One region of the Streptomyces sp. NPDC048483 genome, then DNA from elsewhere that is predicted to be linked to it. Evidence: riboswitches for the same ligand, from Rfam matches in the RefSeq annotation. Region 1 holds a riboswitch; the other holds the start of a gene.

Region 1 (7,734 bases):
CCGTAAGGCTCCGGGACCGCGATAGAAACGCCCAGCGTTACGGGCCCCACGGCGTTCTCCCTCCTGAAGTCCACAAGCTCTCTGACGTCCACAGCGGCAGTCCGACTGCGGCGCGCTCGCACGCACCGGCTATCAGTGTGCCGGGTGCGCGCCCGCCGCGGGGCGCGACCTCGGTCCTGTTACTTGCGGACAATGCGGCCCTCCCGGTGACGGACCGCCCGCCGCACCGCCCGCGGGACCGGCCGTGGCAGGTCCCGCGGGCGGTCCGCTCAGTGCTTGGCCGGCAGGAATCCGAGCCGGTCATAGGTGGTGGCGAGGGTCTCGGCGGCCACCGAACGGGCCTTCTCCGCACCCTTGGCCAGGACCGCGTCCAGCGTCTCGGCGTCGTCCAGATATTCCTGCGTACGGTCCCGGAACGGTGTGACGAAATCGACCATCACCTCGGCGAGGTCGGTCTTGAGGGCGCCGTACATCTTCCCCTCGTACTGCCGCTCCAGCTCCGCGACGGAGGTGCCGGTGAGGCTGGAGTAAATGGTGAGGAGGTTGGAGACGCCCGGCTTGTTCTCGGTGTCGTAGCGGATCACCGTGTCGGTGTCCGTCACCGCGCTCTTGATCTTCTTGGCGGTCGCCTTGGGCTCGTCGAGGAGGTTGATCAGGCCCTTGGGGGTGGACGCCGACTTGCTCATCTTGATCGACGGGTCCTGCAGGTCGTAGATCTTCGCCGTCTCCTTGAGGATGTACGGCGCAGGCAGGGTGAAGGTCTCGCCGTAACGGCCGTTGAAACGCTCGGCGAGGTCACGGGTGAGCTCGATGTGCTGACGCTGGTCCTCACCGACCGGCACCGCGTTGGCCTGGTACAGGAGGATGTCGGCGACCTGCAGGATCGGGTACGTGAACAGGCCGACGGTGGCGCGGTCGGCGCCCTGCTTGGCCGACTTGTCCTTGAACTGCGTCATCCGGCCCGCCTCGCCGAAGCCGGTGAGGCAGTTCATGACCCAGGCCAGCTGGGCGTGCTCGGGGACATGGCTCTGGACGAAGAGGGTGCAGCGCTCCGGGTCGAGGCCGGCCGCCAGCAGCTGGGCGACGGCCAGCCGGGTGTTGGCGCGCAGCTCGGCCGGGTCCTGCGGGACGGTGATCGCATGCAGGTCGACGACCATGTAGAAGGCGTCGTGGGACTCCTGCAGCGCCACCCACTGGCGGACTGCGCCGAGGTAGTTGCCGAGGTGGAAGGAGCCGGCGGTGGGCTGAATGCCGGAGAGCACACGCGGACGTTCGGAAGCCATGGCACCGATTGTCTCAGGTCCGGGTGTGCTCCCCGACGGATGGTCGGCCGGCCGTCATCCGGCGGCCGGCCGGTCGTCAGCCGGCCGCCGGCAGCCCCGGTGCCGGATAGGCCGCCATCAGCTCCGCGACCTCGTCCCGGACCGCCGCCAGCGCCGCCTCGTCACCTGTCCCCGCGGCCGCCACACCGCGGTCGATCCACTCGGCGACCTGCGGCATCAGGTCCGTACCCAGTCCGCGGGAGGTGAGCGACGGCGTACCGATCCGGATGCCGGACGGGTCGAAGGGCTTGCGGGGGTCGAAGGGGACGGTGTTGTAGTTGACGACGATCCCGGCGCGGTCCAGGGCCTTGGCGGCGACCTTGCCCGGGACGTCCTTGGACGTCAGGTCGATCAGCACCAGGTGGTTGTCCGTACCGCCGGAGACCAGGTCGAAGCCGCGCGCCAGCAGCGCCTCGGCGAGCGCCTTGGCGTTGGCGACGACGGCGTGCGCGTAGTCGCGGAAGGACGGGGCGGCCGCCTCGTGCAGCGCGACGGCGATGGCGGCGGTGGTGTGGTTGTGCGGGCCGCCCTGGAGGCCGGGGAAGACGGCCTTGTCGATGGCCTTGGCGTGCGAGGCGCGGGACATCAGCAGGGCGCCGCGGGGCCCGCGCAGGGTCTTGTGGGTGGTCGTGGAGATGACGTCCGCGTGCGGTACCGGGGACGGGTGCGCGCCGCCCGCGATCAGGCCGGCGATGTGCGCGATGTCGGCGACGAGTACGGCGTCGACCTCGCGGGCGACCTCGCCGAAGGCGGCGAAGTCGATGGTGCGGGGCACGGCCGTACCGCCACAGAAGATGATCTTCGGGCGTTCCTTGCGGGCGAGGTCGCGCACCTCGTCGAAGTCGATGAGGCCGCTGTCCGCGCGGACGCCGTACTGGACGCCGTTGAACCATTTCCCGGTCGCCGAGACGCCCCAGCCGTGGGTGAGGTGGCCGCCCATCGGCAGCGCCATGCCCAGCACGGTGTCGCCGGGCTCGGCGAAGGCGAGGTAGGCGGCGAGGTTGGCGGGCGAGCCGGAGTACGGCTGGACATTGGCGTGCTCGACGCCGAAGACGGCCTTGGCGCGCTCGACGGCCAGGGTCTCGACGCGGTCGATGTTCTGCTGGCCTTCGTAGTAGCGACGGCCCGCGTACCCCTCGCTGTACTTGTTCTGCAGGACGGTGCCGGTGGCCTCGAGAACGGCGGCCGATACGTAGTTCTCGCTGGGGATCAGGCGCAGGGTGTCGGCCTGGAGCCGTTCCTCGGCGCCGACGAGCGCGGCCAGTTCGGGATCGGCGGCACCGAGGTGCGGATGGGAAAGGGGAAGCGTCATGAGGTGATTCCTCCGGGGCGTGCGATCGGTGGTCCGGTCGGGTCCCGGGGTGCCCAGGCGGGGCGACACCTCGTGAAGGCCGCTGCTGCGGCCGCACACCGCTCCCTCGGGGTCGGTTCCCCGTACGCCAGTCACGGTGTGCGGAGCAAAGTCTAGCCAGCGTGACAATGGAAAGGGGCGCCGAGTGCCCTGCCGTACCGGCACCGGCACCCGCCTTACCGAAACGGAGCCTTTGGTGACGTCCACGGAAACGGCACGCGCGATAGCCGCCGCCGATGCCCACAGCGCGCACAACTACCACCCGCTGCCGGTCGTTGTGGCCAGCGCCGAGGGTGCCTGGATGACGGACGTGGAGGGGCGGCGCTATCTGGATCTGCTCGCCGGGTATTCGGCGCTGAATTTCGGCCATGGCAACCGCCGGCTGCTCCGTGCGGCCGCCGCGCAGCTGGAGCGGGTCACCCTGACCTCGCGCGCCTTCCACCACGACCGGTTCGCCGACTTCTGTACGCAGCTGGCCGAGCTGTGCGGAATGGAACTCGTCCTGCCGATGAACACCGGCGCCGAGGCGGTCGAGACGGCGCTGAAGACGGCCCGTAAGTGGGGCTACCAGGTCAAGGGCGTCCCGGACGGCCGGGCGAAGATCATCGTCGCGGACAACAACTTCCACGGCCGGACGACGACCATCGTCTCCTTCTCCACGGACGAGGAGGCCCGCGCCGGCTTCGGCCCGTACACCCCCGGCTTCGAGATCGTTCCGTACGGCGATCCGGCCGCGCTGGAGGCGGCCGTCGACGAGAACACCGTCGCCGTCCTCCTGGAGCCGATCCAGGGCGAGGCGGGCGTGCTGGTGCCGCCGCCGGGCTATCTGGCGGGCGTACGGGAGCTGACCCGTGCCCGGGACGTGCTGTTCATCGCCGACGAGATCCAGTCCGGGCTCGGCCGTACGGGGCGGACCTTCGCGTGCGAGCACGAGGGCGTGGTGCCGGACATGTATGTGCTCGGCAAGGCGCTGGGCGGAGGTGTGGTGCCGGTGTCCGCCGTGGTGTCCTCCCGCGAGGTGCTGGGCGTCTTCGCGCCGGGCGAGCACGGCTCGACCTTCGGCGGGAATCCGCTGGCGTGCGCGGTGGCGCTGGAGGTCATCGCGATCCTGCGGACCGGTGAACTCCAGGCGCGGGCAACGGAGTTGGGTGAGCATCTGCACGGCGAGCTGGCGCCGCTGGTGGGCGGCGGCGCGGTGGACGCGGTGCGCGGGCGCGGGCTGTGGGCGGGCGTGGACATCAATCCGTCGCGCGGCACCGGGCGGGAGGTCGCGGAGCGGATGATGGCGCGCGGGGTGCTGGTCAAGGACACCCACGGCGCCACGATCCGGATCGCGCCGCCGCTGACGATCAGCAAGGAGGACCTGGACTGGGGACTCGACCAGCTGCGGGGCGCGCTGGAGGCGTAGCCCCGGGCGCGGGGCGCCGGATCAGGCATCAGGCATCCGGCATCCGGCATCCGGCATCCGGCATCCGGCATCCGGCATCCGGCTCAGAGGATCACATGCGGCAGGAACCGCGCGTACTCATCCGTCACCGGCCCCGCCGACTCCCGGATCCCCAGCCCCGCCGCCTCGTCCTCGACGACCCAGGCCCCGAGCACCACCCGGTTCCCGTCGAAGTCCGGCAGCGGCGCCAACTCCTGGTAGCAGCAGGGGTCTTCGGGCCCGCGCAGCACCGGCTCCGCGCCCGGCTCGTGCAGCGTGACGCCCTCGCCCTCCCGCCCCAGCAGCGGCTTGGCCACGTACCCCTTCGTATGCGCCAGCTCGCGCGGCCCGTCCAGATACGCGGGCAGCAGATTCGGATGCCCGGGGAACAGCTCCCACAGCACCGCCAGCAGCGCCTTGTTGGACAGCAGCATCTTCCAGGCCGGCTCGATCCAGAGGGTGGAGCCGGTGCCGCCGCCGTTGTCGAGGGTGTCCTGGACATACGGGCCGAAGGCGTCGGTGGCCAGCCACTCCCACGGGTAGAGCTTGAAACAGGACCGGATGAACCGCAGCCGCTGGTCGACGAAGCGGCCCGAGAGCCGGTCCCAGCCGATGTCCTCCATGGAGATCGCGACGGTCTCCAGGCCGGCCTGCTGCGCCGTCTCCTCCAGATAGGCGACGGTCATCAGATCCTCGCCGAGCTCATCGCCCGCCGAGTGCGCAAAGTGCAGCGGCGCGCCCGGCGGCAGCAGGGCCGCCTGCCGCTTCCAGGCCGCCACCAGCCGCTCGTGCAGCGAGTTCCACTGGTCGGCGCCGGGAAAGCGCTCCTCCATCCAGAACCACTGCGGGCTCGCCGCCTCGACCAGCGAGGTCGGCGTATCGGCGTTGTACTCCAGCATTTTGGCCGGGCCGCTGCCGTCGTAGTGCAGGTCGAACCGCCCGTATACGGAGGGGAGTTCGTCCCGCCGCCGCCACGACTCGGCCACCAGCGCGGCCAGCCGCGGATCCTCGATCCCCAGGTCGCCGAACCGCTTCTCCGCCACGATGTGCGCGGCGGCCGCCAGACACATCCCGTGCAGCTCCTCGACGACGTCCTCCAGCGCCTCCACCTCGGGCAGCGAGAACGCGTAGTAGGCGCTCTCGTCCCAGTACGGGCGCAGCGAGTCGTCCGGATAGCGGGTGAGCGGGTAGATCAGCCCCTGAGCCTCGACGGTCTCCTGCCAGCCGGGGCGCGGCTCAATGGTGTGCCGTTGCATGTCTGCGACCGTGCCCGCTCAGCCGCCGATGCGGCCGTGCGAGCCGCCCGAGCCGCCCGAACCCGAGCAGCCGAAGCCGCCCCGGTCGACGGCCTGGGCCTTGCTGAACGTTCCGTTGTCGGCGAACCGGCCGCTCGTCTTGTCCGGCCCGTAGTACCACTGACCGTCCGTGGACTGCTTCTGCTTACCGAGCCCGCCGTTGCGGCCGCTCTGTCCGTACGAGCCGCTGCTGGTGCCGCCACTGCTGGTGCTGCCACTGCTCGACCCGCCACCGGAGCAGTTCTTGGCATCGACGACGCGATACCCGTTGATCGCGTCATAGCTGTTGCGGTCCACGCAGCGCTTGTCCGGCTCCGATCCGCAGGAGGTGAGAGCGGCGGCCAGCGCGCCCATCCCGCCCAGGATCACCGTGCTCGACCGCAGTCGCCGACGCGCCTTGTCCGCCATTGCGCACCTTCCCCCGTTTTTGCCGTCAACTCTCGTCGTCAACCAGACGCTTGTCCGCAGACACTGCCCGGAATCCGAATGGGGCCAGCGTAGGGGGCCGCCCCCACTCACCAGAAGCGACCCTCCCCCGGTTTCCGACTCCTCCCTGGTTTTCCGACCGTTCCTACAGACTGAGCGGGAGTGAGTCCTGATGCCAGAGCTCATGCTCAGCCGAACGCCCCGAACGGTGTGGGGCGCTCTGGTCCACCACGTTCTCGTCGTGTCCGGCGCGCACGGATCGTGTCCGTGACCCGGTGACACGTGGGCGGTTTCCCGCACGCTCTGGGGTGCCCCAGGGCGCGCCTTCCGATCGCGATGCTTGCCGCGTCGTGGCGGGTCATCGCGCGCTTGGTGCCGGTCAGGGGACGGGTCCAGTGCTGGGCGCCCCACTTGCTGGTGTAGGCGGCGTCGACGGCGACCGCCGTTGGGCAGGCGCTGAAGCGTCAACCACCCGCCGAGCCGCACCGTAGCTCGAATGGGATTCCGCCCCGTTTTACGGGGCGGAGGATGTCAAAGTCGGTTCATGGTCCTCGGGATGATCTGTGCGCCGGCTTCCGCTGTGTGCTTCGGTACCGCCTCCGTCTTCCAGGCCGTCGCGGCCCGGACCACCACGCCCGGCACCGGATCCGGCGTGGACCCGCGCCTGCTGCTGCGGGTGCTCACCCAGTGGCGCTATCTGCTCGGCCTCGCCCTGGACGGCGTCGGCTTCCTTCTGGAGCTGGTGGCGCTGCGGGCGCTGCCGATCTACGTGGTCGGGGCGGCGCTGGCGGCCACGCTCGCGGTGACGGCGGTGGTCGCGGCCCCGGTGCTGCACAGCCGGCTCCGCCGCGCCGAGTGGGCCGCGGTGGGGACGGTCTGCGGTGGTCTCGCGCTGCTGGGCCTCGCCTCCGGCACGGAGGGCCACCTACGGGGCACCACCGAACTCCGCGCCGCGGCACTGCTCTTCGCGCTCGCCGTCCTCGCCTCCGGCGCCCTGGCCGGCCGCCTCCCGGACCGGGCGCGCGCGGCGGTACTCGGGCTGGGCGCGGGCCTCGGCTTCGGCGTGGTGGAGGTCGCCGTCCGCCTCATCGACGACTTCGCACCGGCCGCCCTCCTCACCAACCCCGCGACCTACGCCCTGCTGATCGGCGGCGGCGCCGCCTTCCTCCTGCTGACCTCCGCCTTCCAGTGCGGCTCGGTCACCACCGCCACGGCAGCCATGGTGATCGGCGAGACCATCGGCCCCGCCGTGGTCGGCGTGGTGTGGCTCGGCGACCGCACCCGCGCGGGCCTGGCACCCCTGGCGGTGACCGGCTTCGCTTTGGCGGTGGCGGGGGCGCTGGCCCTGGCGCGGTTCGGGGAGGCACCGGCCCAGGACCAGAGCACCGCACACGCCCTAAGGTGACGACGACACGGGCTCCCCCCTCAACCACCCCCCAAGGGACCGGACATGACCCCACACCACCCCTCTCCGATACGGGAGCAGCTCCCCCGGCACGGACCTGACCCTGCGTCACCCGGAGCCGTCCGACCACCCCCGCCTCCAGCTGGCCCTGGCCGACTGGTGGGACGGCCAGGGCGGCGAGGCGGGCGCCCTCCAACGTCAGCTGCTGGTCCCCCGGCTGTTCCTCCAGCACTTCTCCGGCACCAGCCACCTCGTGGAACGCCCGACCGGGGACGGCGCCCCCGCCCTCCAGGCCTTCCTCATCGGCTTCCTCTCCCAGACCGACCCCGCGACCGCCTACATCCACTTCGTCGGCGTCCACCCCGACACCCCGGCGCACCGGCCTCGGCAGCACCCTCTACCACCGCTTCTTCGACCTGGCCCATCAGCACGGCCGCACCCGGATCCGCTGCATCACCAGCCCGACGAACCACCACTCGATCGCCTACCACACCCGCATGGGCTTCCGG
Region 2 (3,201 bases), on a different contig from region 1:
CGTATGGGAGCGGTGGGACGCCGAATCCGAGAGCCAGGGCGTCGCACTGCGCGCCGCGGATCTGCTCCTGGACGCCCTCGACGATCTCGCCGAGGCGCTGTCCAGGAGGCGGGGCGGCCGCAACCGGGCGGCACGCCCGGACTCGGACAAAACATCGGCGAGGGGCGTGGAAGGAACCATTCCGCCCGCCCAGTAGTCTTGTTGGGTGTCCGCAATGAACGCCAATCGATGCCAATAGGCGCCTTTGCCTTTGGTGAGCTATTGGTTCCGTCTGCGCCGCAATGCCCGAAGATCGTCACCCAGTCGAGAGAGCACCCGGTCTCCCCATGGCGTCCAGCACCACATCGAGAGTGTCGTCCGGCAAGTCCGCCGAAGGCTCCGCGGAAAGGCCTGCCGAGAGATCCGTCGCCAAGTCCCCCGGTAAGTCGGGCGGTATGTACGACATCGGCATCGACCTCGGCACCGCCAACACCCTGGTCTACGCCCGCGGCAAGGGCGTGGTGCTGAACGAGCCGTCCGTCGTTGCCGTCAACGCCGCCGGCGAGGTCATCGCCGTCGGCTCGGAGGCGAAGCGGACCATCGGCCGCACCCCCTCCGGGATCACCGCGATGCGCCCCCTGCGGGAAGGCGTCATCGCCGACTTCGAAGCCGCCGAGCAGATGCTGCGCGCCCTGATGAAGAAGGCCCTGCCCAGCCGCCGGTTCGCCCGGCCGCGCGTGGTCATCTGTGTCCCCTCCGGCATCACCGGCGTCGAGTGCCGCGCGGTCATCGACTCCGCCCGCGGCGCCGGCGCCCGCGAGGTCCACCTCATCGAGGAGCCGATGGCCGCCGCGATCGGCGCCGGCCTCCCCGTCGAAGAACCCGTCGGCTGCATGGTGGTGGACATCGGCGGCGGCACCACCGAGGTCGCCGTCGTCTCCATGGGCGGCCTGGTCACCGCCCGGTCCGTACGCGTTGCCGGCGACGCCCTCGACGCCGCCATCGCCGCCCACATCAAGAAGAAGCACGCCCTGACCATCGGCGAACGCACCGCCGAGGACATCAAGATCGCCATCGGCTCGGCCGCCCCGACCCCGATCGGGCCCCAGAGGGACGGCGCGCCCGAACGCCGCACCTCCTTCACCGTCCGCGGCCGCGACCACATCAGCGGCCTGCCCCGCATCCAGGAAGTCACCGAGGAGGAAATCCGCGACGCCCTCACCGAACCCGTCGACGCCATCGTCCGCGCCGTCCACCACACCCTCGACGCCTGCCCGCCGGAACTCTCCGGCGACATCATCGAGCGCGGCATCGCCCTGACCGGCGGCGGCGCCCTGCTGCGCGGCCTGGACCGGCGACTGCACCAGGAAATGGGCGTCCCGGTGACGGTCGCCGATCAGCCGCTGGACTGCGTCGTCAACGGCACCGCCAAGTGCGTCGACGAATTCGCCGCGCTGCACGGGCTGCTGACGGGCGCGAAGGACCGGCCGCGGAAGGCGGTGCGGCTGTAGCGGGCGCCGCGCGGTGGCGGGACGGGCGGCCTACCGGGATACGGCTGCGGGGGCCGCCGCGGCGTCGGGTCCGGCTGCGGCCTCGATGCCCAGCTGCCGGACGGCCGCATCGGCCGTCTGCTCCAGCAGCACGGCAATGGTCATCGGTCCGACGCCGCCCGGCACCGGGGTGATCAGGCTCGCGCGCGCACTGGCGGACGCGAAGTCGACATCCCCCACGTTCCCGGGGTTGTAGCCGGCATCGATCACCACCGCCCCCGCCTTGATGTCCGCACCCTGGATGAACCGGGGCCGCCCGACCGCCGCGACCAGCAGATCGGCCTCCCGTACGACCGAGCCCAGGTCGGCGGTCCGCGAATGGCAGTACGTCACCGTCGCGTCGCGCCCGAGCAGCATCATCCCCACCGGCTTGCCGAGAATCGCACTCCGGCCGACAACGACCGCCCGCTTGCCCGCGGGATCGACGCCGTACTCGTCCAGCAGCCGCATGATGCCGCCGGGCGTACAGGACGCAAAGCCGCCCGGCAGCCCGAAGCTCATCGTGGCGAACGAGTGCGTCGTCACCCCGTCGACGTCCTTCTCCGGCGCGATGGCCTCGAAGGCGGCCCGCTCATCGATGTGCGGCCCGACCGGATGCTGCAGCAGAATCCCGTGCACCCCGGGATCCCCGGACAGCTCCGTGAGGGCGCCGACCAGCTCTTCGGTGGTGGTCGCGGCCGGCAGTTCGAGGTGCCGCGACCGGATCCCGGCCTTCGCACACCGGGAACGCTTCATCCGGACGTAGGTCACCGACGCGGGATCCTCGCCCACCAGCACGGTTGCCAGACACGGTGTGACGCCGGTCTGCTCCGTGAGGGATGCCGCGACGGCCGCACTCCGGTCGACGATCCGGCGGGCAAGGTCACGCCCGTCCATGAGTTGGGCGCCGTGCGCCGGCGTGTGCGGCTGGTTCGGGGACTGGTTCTGGAGACGGTTCTGGTGCTGGTTGTGGGACCGGGCCTGGGACACGGGCTGCTCCTGCGCGCTGGCTGCGGGTCGCCCAGGCGCACGGCAGTGACGGGGTCCGTCGGGCCGCTCCCCGGTGGTGCTCCACCTCAGCGCCAGTCACGGCCCGGTAACCAGGGTAGCGGGCATGGCGGGACGGGCCGCGGGACGGGCCGCGGGGCGGGACGTCACCGATGGTCGTTCGGCCGGTGCTCTGCCTGCGCCCGCCGCGCGATATATGTCTCCAGGCCGTCCAGGATGCGCTCCAGTCCGAACTCCAGGGCCTGGTCGCGGGAGTTGGTGTCCTCGGCGGACGCGAGGGCCGCGGTGAGGGCCGGGAACCGGTCGGTGCGCCCAACGAGCAGTTCGTTCAGGAGCCCGCTCATCACCTGCTCCGGCTCCTTCGCCTGCGCGCTGCCCAGCCCCAGTGACGCCGACACCTGTGTGATGGCCCGGACATGGCCGGTCACGATGACCACGGCGTCCAGCCGCTCGCTGCCGTGGAGGCCGGTGTCCGCGAGCGCGCCGATGGCGCGTTCGGCCCAGCCGAGCTCGTTGGGTCCCATGATGCGCGGGCCGGTGGTCGCGTCCAGGAGCCAGGGGTGGCGCCGGAAGGCCGCCGCGAGCTGCTCGGCCCACGTGCGCAGCGCGCTCCGCCAGTCGCCCGGGGCGCCGCCGGCCAGGGTCGGCGGCTCGCCCATGGCCGTGTCGATCATGAGCGCGACCA

Evidence for each region. A riboswitch is a leader RNA that binds a small molecule or an ion and turns the genes downstream of it on or off. The one in region 1 is predicted to bind ZMP and ZTP.
Region 2: another riboswitch for ZMP and ZTP. It lies ahead of AB0D04_RS31130 (bifunctional 5,10-methylenetetrahydrofolate dehydrogenase/5,10-methenyltetrahydrofolate cyclohydrolase); the one in region 1 lies ahead of glyA (serine hydroxymethyltransferase).

Annotation. Positions count from the first base shown of each region.
Region 1 covers NZ_JBEZJZ010000011.1:8,528-16,261, reverse strand. Annotated here, with positions in the region: gene AB0D04_RS08335 (2'-5' RNA ligase family protein) at 1-50, opposite strand, end outside; gene trpS (tryptophan--tRNA ligase) at 270-1,283, opposite strand; gene glyA (serine hydroxymethyltransferase) at 1,360-2,634, opposite strand; ZMP/ZTP riboswitch at 2,679-2,779, opposite strand; gene rocD (ornithine--oxo-acid transaminase) at 2,870-4,081, shown strand; gene AB0D04_RS08315 (glutathionylspermidine synthase family protein) at 4,165-5,355, opposite strand; gene AB0D04_RS08310 (hypothetical protein) at 5,374-5,802, opposite strand; partial or broken gene AB0D04_RS08305 (hypothetical protein) at 5,966-6,260, opposite strand; gene AB0D04_RS08300 (hypothetical protein) at 6,365-7,225, shown strand.
Region 2 covers NZ_JBEZJZ010000082.1:18,796-21,996, reverse strand. Annotated here, with positions in the region: gene AB0D04_RS31140 (FUSC family protein) at 1-196, shown strand, start outside; gene AB0D04_RS31135 (rod shape-determining protein) at 435-1,490, shown strand; gene AB0D04_RS31130 (bifunctional 5,10-methylenetetrahydrofolate dehydrogenase/5,10-methenyltetrahydrofolate cyclohydrolase) at 1,521-2,405, opposite strand; ZMP/ZTP riboswitch at 2,521-2,608, opposite strand; gene AB0D04_RS31125 (TetR/AcrR family transcriptional regulator C-terminal domain-containing protein) at 2,663-3,201, opposite strand, start outside.